3 regions of the Streptomyces sp. NPDC126497 genome follow, and region 3 is predicted to be linked to each of the others. Evidence: riboswitches for the same ligand, from Rfam matches in the RefSeq annotation. Region 3 holds a riboswitch; each other region holds the start of a gene.

Region 1 (4,565 bases), on a different contig from region 3:
CCGTTGGCGGGCCTCGTCCTGTTCCTGCTGGAGGTCGGCGATGTCCGCGCGCTGGGAGACGTACTGCCGCATGGGATAGGCGAGGGCCACGATCAGGGAGCAGACCACCAGGGCGAGCAGCGCCGCGCGCCCGGTCAGCCGGGAACGGCGGGCCTGGCGCTTGGTCTGCGAGCGGTAGACCCGGGCCGCGGTCTGCTCGCCGATCAGCCGGATCCTGGTCGCGGTGGAGAAGCGGTCCCGGTCCTTCACCGCCATGTTCCCGCCTCTCGTTCGGCCTCATACGTGCGTACGTCCCCGCACACGGTACGGGACCGGGTGCGGGGACGTACGTACGACGCCGCCCGCGGGAGCGGCGCCGCTCAGCCCTTGCTGCGCCTACTGGTTCGCAGGGGCGCTGCGCCTACTGGTTCGCGGAGCGCCGTGCCTACTGGTTCGCGGAGCGCCGTGCCTACTGGTTCGCGGAGCGAAACCGCGGGAAGGCGCTGCGGCCGGCGTACACCGCGGCGTCGTCGAGGATCTCCTCGATGCGCAGCAGCTGGTTGTACTTGGCGACGCGCTCGGAGCGGGCCGGGGCACCGGTCTTGATCTGGCCGCAGTTGGTGGCGACGGCCAGGTCGGCGATGGTGACGTCCTCGGTCTCGCCGGAGCGGTGGGACATCATGCACTTGAAGCCGTTGCGCTGGGCCAGCTCGACGGCGTCCAGGGTCTCGGTCAGCGAGCCGATCTGGTTGACCTTGACCAGCAGGGCGTTGGCGGCGCCCTCCTCGATGCCGCGGGCCAGGCGCTCGGGGTTGGTGACGAACAGGTCGTCGCCGACGAGCTGGACCTTGTCACCGAGCTTGGCGGTGATGGTCTTCCAGCCCTCCCAGTCGTCCTCGAACAGCGGGTCCTCGATGGAGACGAGCGGGTACGCGTCGACGAGCTCGGCGTAGTACTCGGTCATCTCGGCGGCGGAGCGCTCCTTGCCCTCGAAGGTGTAGGAGCCGTCCTTGTAGAACTCGGACGCGGCGACGTCGAGCGCCAGGGCGATCTGCTCGCCGGGGGTGTAGCCGGCCTCCTTGATCGCCTCGAGGATGAGGTCGAGGGCCTCGCGGTTGGAGCCGAGGTTCGGTGCGAAACCGCCCTCGTCGCCGAGGCCGGTGGCCAGGCCCTTGCCCTTCAGGACCTTCTTCAGGGTGTGGTAGACCTCGGCGCCCCAGCGCAGGGCCTCGGAGAAGGACTCCGCGCCGATCGGAGCGATCATGAACTCCTGGATGTCCACGTTGGAGTCGGCGTGCGAGCCGCCGTTCAGGATGTTCATCATCGGCACCGGCAGCAGGTGCGCGTTGGGGCCGCCCAGGTAGCGGAAGAGCGGGAGGTCGCTGGCCTCGGAGGCGGCGTGGGCGACGGCGAGCGAGACGCCGAGGATGGCGTTGGCGCCGAGCGAGCCCTTGTTGTCGGTGGCGTCCAGGTCGAACATCGCCTGGTCGATCAGGCGCTGCTCGGTGGCGTCGTAACCGACGAGCTCCGGGCCGATCTGCTCGATGACGGCCAGCACGGCCTTCTCGACACCCTTGCCCAGGTAACGGCCTGCATCGCCGTCACGGAGTTCGACGGCCTCGAAGGCGCCGGTGGAGGCACCGGACGGGACGGCGGCACGACCGGTGCTGCCGTCGTCGAGGCCGACCTCGACCTCGACCGTGGGGTTGCCTCGGGAGTCCAGGATTTCCCGGGCTACGACGACGTCGATGGACGGCACGAGCATCTCCTTCATGGATGTGACGCGGGTGAGCAGGGCCACGGTGGGTCCTGCGAGACCGAGCCTAACCGGCTCCGGGCGATCGGCCAGCCGGTCGCCCGCCCCGTGGACAGAACCGAGAGTAAATTGTTTCCGAACGGAACAAAATAGTTTCCGGAAACCCGGACGTGAAAACCCCGCCCCGGTGCGTACGGGGGAGGACGCACCGGGGCGGGGAGCAGGGGGGCCGCCGCTTACTTGAGGTGCAGCTGCTGGCCCGGGTAGATGAGGTCGGCGTCGTCGACGATGTCGTCGTTCAGCTCGAACAGCTCGGCCCAGCCGCCCTCGACGTCCCGCTCGGCGGCGATGGAGCTGAGCGTGTCGCCCTTGACGACCTTGTACTCGCCGTCGCCCTTCTCGACCTTCTTGCCGGTCGGGGTGGTGACGGTCTCCTTCTCGGCCGGCTCGGCGGCCTTCTGCTCGGTCTGCCGCTCGGCGGCCGGGCGCTCGGCGGAGCGGGAGGCCTTCTGCCCGGTCTCGCGGGTCTCGGCGGAACCGGCGCCCTGCGAGGAGCCGGAGCCGTTCGAGGAGGAGCCGCCGTAGGCGGCGTTGGACAGGCCCGTGCCGCAGACCGGCCAGGCGCCCTTGCCCTGGCCCGCGAGGACCTTCTCGGCGATCTCGATCTGCTGCGCCTTGCTGGCCCGGTCGGCGGTGGAGGCGTACTGCGTGCCGCCGTACGCGGCCCAGGTGGAGGCGGAGAACTGCAGACCGCCGTAGTAGCCGTTGCCGGTGTTGATGGACCAGTTGCCGCCGGACTCGCACTGGGCGACGGTGTCCCACTCGGAGGCGGTGGCGGCGGAGGCGCTGCCGGCCGCCATCAGCGGGGCGGCGACGGCGGCGGAGGCGACGCCGGCCACGGCGATCGCTCGGGTGGCCTTGGACGGACGACGGTGCTTGCCCTTGCCGGAAAACAGCATGGATGGATCCCCTCACCGACGCCTGCGAGGTGAGCTGTCGGGTTCGGGCCGGTTGAGTTGCCCGGCCGCGCCCCTCACGGGACGCGGCTTCACCCCAAGCCCGACCCGGTGTCAACCACCGGACCGAGCGCCTACCTTGGGTCCCCCGCTCCTGCCTACGGCGCATGACGCGACGACTGTTCCCGTGCTTCCGCCGGCAGGATTAGGCGTGGCGGAAGCCGGTGCCCGCGGTGGCGAGCAGTCACGACCGTAAGCACGCGATCCACGGAATTTCAAAGACGATCAAGGCTTCTGAGACCTATCTCTCACACCCTTTAAAAGGGACATTCACCGCGAATCATGACGTCAACTGCCGCCGCGCGCAGACGTCTTCGGGCGTCACTCCTCGCCCGGCTCGACCCCGACCTCGAGCTCCTGACCGGGCAGGATGAGGTCCGGGTCGGCACCGACGACCTGCTCGTTCTCGACGTAGAGCGACCGCCAACCGCCCTCCACGGCGAGGGAGTCGGCGATGGACGAGAGGCTGTCCCCGGTGCGCACGGTGTACGAGCCGTCGGCGGCGTCGCGGGGGGCGTCGGTGCCGCGCGAGGCGTGCCGGCCGGACGAGTCCGACCTGCGGTCCGCCACCTCGCCCTCCTCGGCGCTGACGCCGCGGTGGCGACCGGTGCCGGTCCCTTCGGCGTCGGTGAGCTCGGAAGAGCCGGTGGTCTGCCCGGACTTGTCCGACTCGTCGCTCTTGGGGGTGGCCGAGGCGGAGGGGGAGGTGCCGGATCCGGCGCCGGATCCGGTGTCCGAATCCGCGTCCGAGTCGTCCGACGTGTCGGATGTGGCCGATTCACCGGCCGGACCCTCACCGCCCTCCGTCCGCTCGGCGCCGGACGACGAGGCGGAGGAAGCGGACGAATCGCCGGAGTCCGACGATCCGGACGACTCCGACGAGTCCGATGAATCGGAGGAACCAGAGGAACCAGAGGAACCGGACGCACCCGACGCCGAGTCCTCCGCCACACCCGTGTCGATGTCGGCCGACGCCGCGTCCTGGTCGAGACCCGCCGTCAGCCCGCAGGTGCGCCACGCGCCGACCCCCTGGTCGGCGAGGATTCTCTCGGCCACGGCTATCTGCTGGCCGCGGCTGGCCTGGTCGGCGCTGGGCGCGTAGTCCAGGCCGCCGTGCCTCTCCCAGTCGTCCTGGGTCAACTGCAGGCCGCCGTAATAGCCGTTGCCGGTGTTCTGGCTCCACGAGCCGCCGCTCTCGCATTCGGCGACCCGGTCCCAGGTCGCACCGTCGGCCGCACTGGCGCTGCCGGCCCCGAGGAGCGGGATCGCGATGGCGGAGCCGGTCACTCCGGCCGCGACGAGGAGAGCCGGAGCCTGGCGGGGGCGACGGTGTCGACCGTTCCCGGAGAGCATGCGGAAACCTTTCGCAAGACAGCAATGACCGGCGCGGCAAATGGAAACCCATCCGCTGCACTTGATGGGTGAACGTATAGGCAGACGATCACTTGTCACAAGTTCATGCCGCGCAGATCACGTGAAGATCACAGAGTTGAACGCGTGTCATGTTTGCGCTGGTCCCCCCGGGGGCACTGCGGACGGCGGCCCGCTCCGTCACTCCCGCGGACCGTTCCGCGACGGGGTGAACTCCACCGGGAGGGTGCGCAGTCCGCGCATGATGAGCCCGCCCCGCCAGCGCAGCTCGGCGGGTTCCACCGCGAGCCGCACGTCCGGCAGACGCGTCAGCAGGGTGGCGAGCGCGGTCCGGCCCTCCAGGCGGGCCAGCGGGGCCCCCAGGCAGTAGTGGATGCCGTGGCCGTACCCCAGGTGCTGGTTGTCGCGCCGGCCGAGGTCGAGCACGTCCGGGTCGGCGAACC
Region 2 (4,565 bases), on a different contig from region 3:
CCATCACGGTGACCGGGACGAGGTACCGCGCGGCCCTGCGCCGTCCCGCTCCCGGCGCGCCGGCCGCCTCCCCCGCGGTCGTCGTCTTCTCGGATTCGTACGGTGCCATGTGTGCCCTACCTCCGTGGTCGGCGGCGGCTTCCGTCTCGTGTCCTCACACCAGTTCCGCTCTGAGCCGCCATTCTCACCCGAACCGGTGAGAAGTGGTGTTGTCCGTCGTGGTCCATCCGACCAAATCCGGCGGACGGATTCGTCAGCCTCCGGACGCAACTCCCCGTACTGCTGGGGTATGACACGCGGGACGGTTCCCTCCCCCGCCCCGTAGGGGTCGTGCGGGGGTCCGGGCCGGCTCAGCCCGCGCGGTGCACCACCGCGTCGCACAGCTGCACGAGCGCCCTCTTGGCCTCGCACTCCCGCAGCGGGGCCAGCGCCGCGCGCGCCTCCTCGGCGTAGCGCACGGTGTCCCGGCGGGCCTGCTCCAGCGCGGGGTGGGCGCGCAGCAGCCGCAGCGCCTCGGCGTGCCGGGCGTCGTCGGTGAGGTCGGAGTCGAGCAGCTCGCACAGGGCGATGTCCTCGGCGAGGCCCAGCCGGGCCGCCCGCTCGCGCAGCCGCAGCACGGGCAGGGTGGCGATGCCCTCGCGCAGGTCGGTGCCGGGCGTCTTGCCGGACTCGTGGGAGTCGGAGGCGATGTCCAGGACGTCGTCGGCGAGCTGGAAGGCGACGCCGAGCCGCTCGCCGTACTGGGTGAGCACGTCCACGACCGTCTCGTCGGCACCGGACATCATCGCGCCGAAGCGGCAGGAGACGGCGACCAGGGAGCCGGTCTTGCCGCCGAGCACGTCGAGGTAGTGGTCGACCGGGTCGCGGCCGTCCTGCGGTCCCGCGGTCTCCAGGATCTGCCCGGTGACCAGCCGCTCGAACGCCTCGGCCTGCACCCGCACGGCCTCCGGGCCGAGGTCGGCCAGGATGTGCGAGGCCCGGGCGAAGAGGAAGTCGCCGGTGAGGACCGCGACGGAGTTGCCCCAGCGGGTGTTGGCGCTGTCGACGCCGCGCCGCACCTCGGCCTCGTCCATCACGTCGTCGTGGTACAGCGTGGCCAGATGGGTGAGTTCCACGACCACGGCCGAGGGCACGACGCCGGGCGCGTAGGGGTCGCCGAACTGGGCGGCGAGCATCACGAGCAGGGGACGGAACCGCTTGCCGCCGGCCCGCACCAGGTGCTGGGCGGCCCCCGTGATGAAGGGGACCTCACTCTTGGTGGCCTCGATCAGCCCTTCCTCGACAGCCGTCATCCCGGCCTGGACATCGGCCTCCAGAGCCTGGTCCCGCACGCTCAGCCCGAACGGCCCGACGACGGTCACGAGGGGTCTCCTGTCTGCTGGTGTCCACTGGCGATTACACGGAATGTCGATAGGTCGCTGCCCTCACTCAAGTCAGCGTATCCGGTCACGTTTCGATCACCGCCAGCGCCCGGGGTTACGGGCAGGGCGGCGCGGGGCCGGCGCCGGATCGCTTTCACGCATCGACCACAACGGACATTCCACGACTTTCCAGGACGCGGCAACCCGCCTCTCGCCCCGCTCCCCGGACCCCGTCTCGCCACGCGGACCATCCTGCCCGCCCCGACGCCCGATTTGCCGTAAACACCGGCTTCATTCCTCTTGGCGAGAAATGCACTCGCGACCGGCCCCCCGTGAAGTGGGTCACGCACGATCCGGTACCCCCGCCACGGGCCGCCATTCCCCATCCCCCTTGACCGGCGGCCGAGTTGGCCCTCGATACCCATGAAGGATCAAGTGCCGCAAAACGCCCATTCCAAGATCAAAAGGCGTCTTATGTGATTCCCGGACTTGTTCCCGACATCTCCTCTCGCATACGTTCCGGGCCTGCCGGGTGGACGCCTAATCCTGCCGCCGCCCGCATCAACCGACGACGATCACTCACGACGGCAGGAGCGGGGGACCCAGGTAAGCCGCCGGACCGGACACCGCGCCGGGACGGCTAGGGGTGAAGCCATGCCCGCAGGGGCACGGCCGGGCACTCTCCCGCCCGAACCCGACAGCTCACCTCGCAGGCGTAGGAGAGGAACCCAGACATGCCTGCTTCCGGTCAGTACCGCCGCCGCCTCGCCCGCTCCCTCGCCGTCGCCGGCGCCGGCGTCGCCGTGGTCGCCCTGCCGCTGTTCGGGGCGACCGGCGCCTCCGCGGCCACCACCGAGCCGACGACGACCGCCGCCGGCTCCGTGACGGCGTACCCGGACGACCTCGACGGCTGGATCCGCGAGTCGCTGGACGTCATGGCGCAGAACGGCATCCCGGGCAGCTACGACAGCATCCACCGCAACATCATGCGCGAGTCCTCCGGCAACCCGTACGCCATCAACAACTGGGACTCCAACGCCGCCGCCGGCACCCCGTCGAAGGGCCTGCTGCAGATCATCGACCCGACCTTCGCGGCCTACCACGTGCCCGGCACCGCCTTCGACCCGTTCGACCCGGTCGCGAACATCACGGCGGCCTGCAACTACGCCGCCGACCGCTACGGCTCCATCGACAACGTCTTCGGCGCGTACTGAGCCACCCGCTGACGGGCGAGCGCCGTCGCCCCGCCGAACAGCCGCTCGAGGACGACGGCCACGCCGTCGTCCTCGTTCGACGCGGTGACCTCGTCCGCCACCGCCTTCAGCTCGGGATGCGCGTTGGCCATGGCGACGCCGCGGGCCGCCCAGTCGAACATGGGGACGTCGTTCGGCATGTCGCCGAAGGCGATCGTCCGCGCCGGGCCCAGCCCCAGGTGCTCGGCGGCCAGCGCCAGCCCCGTCGCCTTGGTCACCCCGCACGGCTGGAGCTCCACGGTGCCCGGCCCCGACATGGTGACCGTGGCCAGGGAGCCGACCACCGACCGGGCCGCCGCCGCCAGCGCGTCGTCGGACAGGTCCGGGTGGCGCAGCAGCACCTTGCTGATCGGCCGGTCCCACAGCTCGTCGCGCCGCTCGACGCGCACCGCGGGCAGGGTCGGGTGCGGCATCAGATAGCCGGGCTCGATCAGCGTCAGCCCGTCGACCCCGTCCTGGTCGACCGCGGCGCACACCTCCCCCACCTCGGCCTCGATCTTGCCGAGCGCGGCCTCCGCCAGCTCCCGGTCCAGCGTGACCGACCACAGCAGCCGGTCCGCGCCGGCGTCGTACACCTGCGCGCCCTGGCCGCACACCGCGAGCCCCGTGCAGCCGAGGTCGTCCAGGAGCGGCCGCACCCTGGGGGCCGGGCGCCCCGTCACCACGAGGTGCCGCGCGCCGGCCCGCTCCGCCCGCGCGAGCGCGGCGAGGGACCGGTCGGAGAAGGTGTCGTCGCCGCGCAGCAGCGTCCCGTCCAGGTCGGTGGCGATGAGTGAGTACGCGGTGGGTGCGGCCATGATCAGAGAATACGGACAACCCGACGGTCCGATTCGCCATGCCCGTTTCCGCTCGCTTTCGATGCGTTTCCCCTTCTTCGGACGCCAGGTAAGGACCGGTTCAGGACTCTTTCCCCGTTTGGCAAGAACATGGTCCGCTATCTACCGTCCGCCCGGTCCCGGGCGGTACCTTCCAAGGGCCCAGGGGGGACTTGATCGGGGGGTCGGGTGAGCGGTGGACGCGTGCGCGTGCTGGGGCCCGGGGAGCTCGGCGAGGGGGAGCGGGAGCGCTGGCGGGAGCTGCGTGCCGCGACGGACGCACCGCGCAACCCGTTCATGGAACCGGAGTTCAGCGTCGCCGTGGCCCGGGTGCGGCCGCGGGCCCGGGTCGCCGTGCTGTACGAGGGTGCGCAGCCGGTGGGTTTCCTGCCGTACGAGCGGGGCGCGCTGGGGCAGGGGCGGGCGATCGGACTCGGGGTGTCGGACTGCCAGGGCGCGGTCCTGGCTCCCGGTGTCGCCCCGGAGACCGCCGAACTGCTGCGGGCCTGCTCGGTGTCGAGCTTCGTCTTCGACAACCTGGAGGCCGGCCAGGGGCTGTTCGTGCCGTACGCGGCCGAGGAGCACGCCACCTACGTCGTCGACGTGGGGAAGGGCTACGCGGCGTACGAGTCGGTGCTGCGCACCCGGTCGCCGAAGTTCCTGAGGACCACGCTGGCCAAGGAGCGCAGGCTGGGCCGCCGGGCCGGGGCCGTGCGGTTCGTCTTCGACGAGCGCGACCCGGCGGCGCTGCGCGCGCTCATGGAGTGGAAGTCGGCGCAGTACCGCAGGACCGGACGGCGCGACCGGTTCGCGCGGGAGTGGATCGTCCGGCTCGTGGGCCGGCTGGCCGGGACCCGGGCCGCCCAGTGCACCGGCGCGCTGTCGGTCCTGTACGCCGGGGAGCGTCCCGTCGCCGCGCACTTCGGACTGCGGTCGGCGTCCGTCCTGGCCTGCTGGTTCCCGGCGTACGACCCAAAGTTCGCGACGTACTCGCCCGGCCTGGTGCTGCACCTGCGGATGGCCGAGGCGGCGGCGGCCGAGGGCATCGGGATGCTCGACCTGGGACGCGGTCCGGCCGCGTACAAGGACTCCCTGAAGACCGGTGAACTCGCCGTGTACGAGGGGGCGGCGACCCG
Region 3 (4,565 bases):
GTACTTCGGCTCCATCCCGTCCCACGACGGCAAGCCCGCCCCCCGCGACGGCTCGCTGCCCGAGGTCATCGGCGAGCAGCTGCGCGAGGTCGTCGAGGAGGAGGTCCCCGCGCGTGCGCTGATGGCCGCCTACCGGCTGCCCGAGGACGGCACGCGCGCGTGCGACGCCGCCGACCTGGCGCTCACCGTCCTCGGCGGCGGCGAGTCCTCGCGGCTCTACAACCGGCTCGTGCGGCACGACCGCACGGCCGTGGCCGCCGGGTTCGGCCTGCTGCGGCTGGCCGGGGCGCCCTCCCTGGGCTGGCTGGACGTGAAGACGTCCGGCGACGTGGAGGTGCCGGTCATCGAGGCCGCCATCGACGAGGAGCTCGCCCGGTTCGCCGAGGAGGGCCCCACGGCGGAGGAGATGGAACGCGCCCAGGCCCAGTTGGAGCGCGAGTGGCTCGACCGGCTCGGCACGGTCGCCGGCCGCGCCGACGAACTGTGCCGGTACGCCGTCCTGTTCGGCGACCCGCAGCTCGCCCTGACCGCCGTGCAGCGCGTCCTGGAGGTGACGGCGGAGGAGGTGCAGGAGGTCGCCAAGGCCCGCCTGCGCCCCGACAACCGCGCGGTGCTCGTCTACGAGCCCGTCGCCCCGGAAGCCGAGGACGCCGAGGACGCCGCCGCAGCCGCCGGCACCGACGAGAACGAGGAGACGGCGAAGTGACCGAGCTCGCCACGATGGACTTCCACCCGCAGCCGCAGGCGGGCGACGCCACGCCCTGGGCCTTCCCGGCCCCCGAGCGCGGCACGCTCGACAACGGCCTGACCGTGCTGCGCTGCCACCGCCCCGGCCAGCAGGTCGTCGCCGTCGAGGTGCTCCTCGACGCGCCCCTGGAGGCCGAGCCGGCCGGTCTCGACGGTGTCGCCACGATCATGGCGCGGGCCTTCTCCGAGGGCACCGACAAGCACTCCGCCGAGGAGTTCGCCGCCGAGCTGGAGCGCTGCGGCGCCACCCTGGACGCGCACGCCGACCACCCCGGCGTCCGCCTCAGCCTGGAGGTCCCGGCCTCCCGGCTCACCAAGGGGCTCGGGCTGGTCGCCGACGCGCTCAGGGCGCCCGCGTTCGCCGACAGCGAGGTCGAGCGGCTGGTCCGCAACCGCCTCGACGAGATCCCGCACGAGCTGGCCAACCCCTCCCGGCGTGCCGCCAAGGAGCTCTCCAAGGAGCTGTTCCCGGCGAGCGCCCGTATGTCGCGCCCGCGCCAGGGCACCGAGGAGACGGTCGCCGGCATCGACTCCGCGGCCGTGCGCGCCTTCTACGAGAAGCACGTCCGTCCCGCCACGGCGACCGCCGTGGTCGTCGGCGACCTCACCGGCGTCGACCTGGACGCGCTGCTCGGCGACACGCTGGGCGCCTGGACCGGTTCCCCGGCGCAGCCGCGGCCCGTTCCCCCGGTGGTCGCCGACGACACCGGCCGCGTCGTGATCGTGGACCGTCCCGGCGCCGTCCAGACGCAGCTGCTGATCGGCCGCATCGGCCCCGACCGGCACGACCGCGTGTGGCCCGCGCAGGTGCTCGGCACGTACTGCCTCGGCGGCACCCTCACCTCCCGCCTGGACCGCGTGCTGCGCGAGGAGAAGGGCTACACCTACGGCGTCCGGGCGTTCGCACAGGTCCTCAGGTCCGCCCCGGACGGCACGGGCGCGGCGATGCTGGCCATCAGCGGCTCCGTCGACACCCCGAACACCGGTCCCGCCCTCGACGACCTGTGGACCGTGCTGCGCACGCTCGCCGCGCAGGGGCTCACCGACGGCGAGCGCGACGTCGCCGTGCAGAACCTCGTGGGTGTGGCGCCGCTCAAGTACGAGACCGCCGCGGCCGTCGCGAGCACCCTGGCCGACCAGGTCGAGCAGCACCTGCCGGACCACTACCAGGCCGATCTGTACCGGCAGTTGGCCGAGACCGGCACCGTGGAGGCCACCGCGGCCGTGGTGAACGCCTTCCCGGTGGACCGCCTGGTGACCGTCCTCGTCGGCGACGCGGCACAGATCAAGGCGCCCGTCGAGGCCCTCGGGATCGGTGAAGTCACCGTCGTGGCCGCCGAGTAGCGGGCGGCGGGGCGCACGCGCGCCCGGGCCCCGGTGACGCGGACGTCACCGGGGCCCTCTTATGCCCGAATCGGGGCGGAAGTTGCCCGTCTGCCCTGTGGGATGCGCTACAAAAACCGGGATCCGTTTGAGGATCGGAAGGGGTCCCGCTTAGCTTCGTCCGGGCTGTTCGTCGGGCAGTGCGCCGCACCCGCGGCACCGGACAGCCATCGCCGAGTCCCCGTACGGCGCGAGCCAGGGGAGCCGGGGACCCACCTGAGTCCCTGGGGTGAATCGGACGCCCGCGCGTGTCGCGAGGGGGTCCGTAGGAGACCTTCCTGCTCCGAACCCGTCAGCTAACCCGGTAGGCGAGAGGGAAGGAAAGGACCAGCCTGTACATGGCGTTCACCCGCGCCCCGGGCAAGCACCGTCGTCCCGGCAGGATGCAGCGCGGCACCGCCCGCGCGGCGGGCGTCGCGGCGCTCACCACCACCGGTGTCGTCGGCTCCCTCGCGGCCCCCGCGCTCGCCGCCGAACCCGCCGCCGCGCAGACCGGCCTGACCCCCGTCGTCACCCTGGGCGACGCGGTCGCCGACCGGATCGACGCGCAGGCGGCCGCCCAGCACGAGGCCGCCCGGGAGGCCGCCGAGGCCGCCGCGCGCAAGGCCGCCGAGGAGGCCGCGCGCGAGAAGGCCGCCGAGGAGGCCGCGAAGGCCCGCGCGGAGAAGGAGCGTGCCGCCCGGGAGGCCGAGCGCGAGCGCCTCAACACCTTCGTCTCCCCGATCCCCGGCTCGTACGTCTCGACCAGTTACCGGGCCGGCAGCTCGCTGTGGTCCTCCGGCAGCCACACCGGCGTCGACTTCCACGCCGCGAGCGGCACCCCCGTCCAGTCGGTCGGCGTCGGCACCGTCGTCGAGGCCGGCTGGGGCGGCGCGTACGGCAACCAGGTCGTCGTCAAGATGCACGACGGCACGTACACGCAGTACGGCCACCTGTCGTCCGTCGCCGTCTCGGTGGGCCAGCAGGTCGCCGCCGGGCAGCGGATCGGCCTCTCCGGCGCCACCGGCAACGTCACCGGCCCGCACCTGCACTTCGAGGCCCGCACGACCGCCGAGTACGGCTCCGACCTCGACCCCGTCGCCTACCTCCGCGCGCACGGCGTGAACCTCTGACCCGCCGCCCCGCCCGCTTCCCGGTGCCCCGGCTCACCCGAGCCGGGGCACCGGTGTTTCCGGGGAAGGCCTGTCCAAAAAATACGTATGGATTCCGGCCCCCCTTCGGAAATTCCCGCCGATTGCAATAGAGTCACGGAACACGCGTCAATCGTCGACGTTTCACGGGGATTAAGTCGGAGGTCGGTCATGCGTATTCCCGCGCACTCGGTGTGCACGGCGATCCGGGACGACATCGTCGCGGGCGTCCACGAGCGCGGCGGCCGGCTCACCGAGGAGGTCCTCGCCCGCCGGTACGGCGTCTCCCGCGTCCCCGTCCGGGAGGCGTTGCGCACACTGGAGGCCGAGGGGTTCGTGGTGACCCGGCGGCACGCGGGCGCGTGCGTCGCGGAGCCCACCGAGCAGGAGGCCGCCGACCTGCTGGAGATGCGCGTGCTGCTCGAGCCGCTCGGCGCCTCCCGCGCGGCCCAGCGCCGCACCGAGGCCCATCTGAAGGTGCTGCGCGGGCTGGTCCGGCTGGGTCGGGAACGCGCCCGCCGGGGCGACAGCGACGACCTGCGCTCCCTGGGCGGCTGGTTCCACGAGACGCTCGCCCAGGCCACCGGCAGCCCGGCGCTGACGTCGGCGCTGACCCAGCTGCGGCACAAGATCGCCTGGATGTACGCCGTCGAGGGGCCGTCCGACCCGGTCGAGCACTGGGCGGAGCACGGTGCGATCGTGGACGCGGTGGCGCGCGGCGACGGCGAGCGCGCGCGGTCCGTCACGGCGCTGCACACCGAGCGCACGCGCGCCGCGCACCGTCTGCGGTTCGCCTCCGGCGCCGTCCGCGCGGACCGCGTGAGGAAATCGCAACATGCCGTAAACACGACGGGTCTCCGGAATTAACACGGGTGCCGTATACAAAGAGGGAGTAATTCCGGGGGTTTTCCGTGCTGCCCCGGAAGGGAATCGAAAAGGCCCGCCCGGTGGTCCGGGCGGGCCTTTCGGTGTCACGGGCGGGTATTCCGGTGAAGGGACGATTCCCGCGACCGTGAATGCTCAGACGGTCTCGGGGAGCTCCTCGAGACCCTCGGAGACCAGCTTCGCCAGACGGTCCAGGGCGGCGTCCGCGCCCTCGGCGTCGGAGGCGAGGACGATCTCCTCGCCGCCCTGGGCGCCCAGGCCCAGGACGGCCAGCATGGAGGCCGCGTTGACGGGGGTGCCCCCGGCCTTGGCGATCGTCACCGGGACGCCTGCGGCCGTGGCGGCTCGGACGAAGATGGAGGCGGGGCGGGCGTGGAGACCCTCGGCCCAGCCGACGTTGACGCGGCGCTCAGCCATGTG

The links. Region 3 has a riboswitch for cyclic di-AMP ahead of ABTY20_RS24200 (M23 family metallopeptidase). Riboswitches for the same ligand answer to the same signal wherever they lie in the genome.
Region 1: it holds a riboswitch for cyclic di-AMP, as region 3 does, so the genes downstream of both, ABTY20_RS10905 (transglycosylase family protein) here and ABTY20_RS24200 (M23 family metallopeptidase) in region 3, are expected to answer to the same signal.
Region 2: it holds a riboswitch for cyclic di-AMP, as region 3 does, so the genes downstream of both, ABTY20_RS04600 (transglycosylase SLT domain-containing protein) here and ABTY20_RS24200 (M23 family metallopeptidase) in region 3, are expected to answer to the same signal.

The regions. Positions count from the first base shown of each region.
Region 1 is NZ_JBEORT010000016.1:37,966-42,530, forward strand. Features, by position in the region: gene ABTY20_RS10895 (FtsB family cell division protein) at 1-255, opposite strand, end outside; gene eno (phosphopyruvate hydratase) at 449-1,738, opposite strand; gene ABTY20_RS10905 (transglycosylase family protein) at 1,972-2,694, opposite strand; cyclic di-AMP (ydaO/yuaA leader) riboswitch at 2,699-2,867, opposite strand; gene ABTY20_RS10910 (LysM peptidoglycan-binding domain-containing protein) at 3,073-4,104, opposite strand; gene ABTY20_RS10915 (cytochrome P450 family protein) at 4,303-4,565, opposite strand, start outside.
Region 2 is NZ_JBEORT010000005.1:14,324-18,888, reverse strand. Features, by position in the region: gene ABTY20_RS04610 (LolA family protein) at 1-109, opposite strand, end outside; gene ABTY20_RS04605 (polyprenyl synthetase family protein) at 351-1,361, opposite strand; cyclic di-AMP (ydaO/yuaA leader) riboswitch at 1,921-2,092, shown strand; gene ABTY20_RS04600 (transglycosylase SLT domain-containing protein) at 2,096-2,575, shown strand; gene ABTY20_RS04595 (HAD family hydrolase) at 2,539-3,411, opposite strand; gene ABTY20_RS04590 (GNAT family N-acetyltransferase) at 3,619-4,565, shown strand, end outside.
Region 3 is NZ_JBEORT010000065.1:33,701-38,265, reverse strand. Features, by position in the region: gene ABTY20_RS24210 (M16 family metallopeptidase) at 1-706, shown strand, start outside; gene ABTY20_RS24205 (M16 family metallopeptidase) at 703-2,091, shown strand; cyclic di-AMP (ydaO/yuaA leader) riboswitch at 2,292-2,456, shown strand; gene ABTY20_RS24200 (M23 family metallopeptidase) at 2,469-3,242, shown strand; gene ABTY20_RS24195 (GntR family transcriptional regulator) at 3,432-4,127, shown strand; gene ABTY20_RS24190 (HPr family phosphocarrier protein) at 4,281-4,562, opposite strand.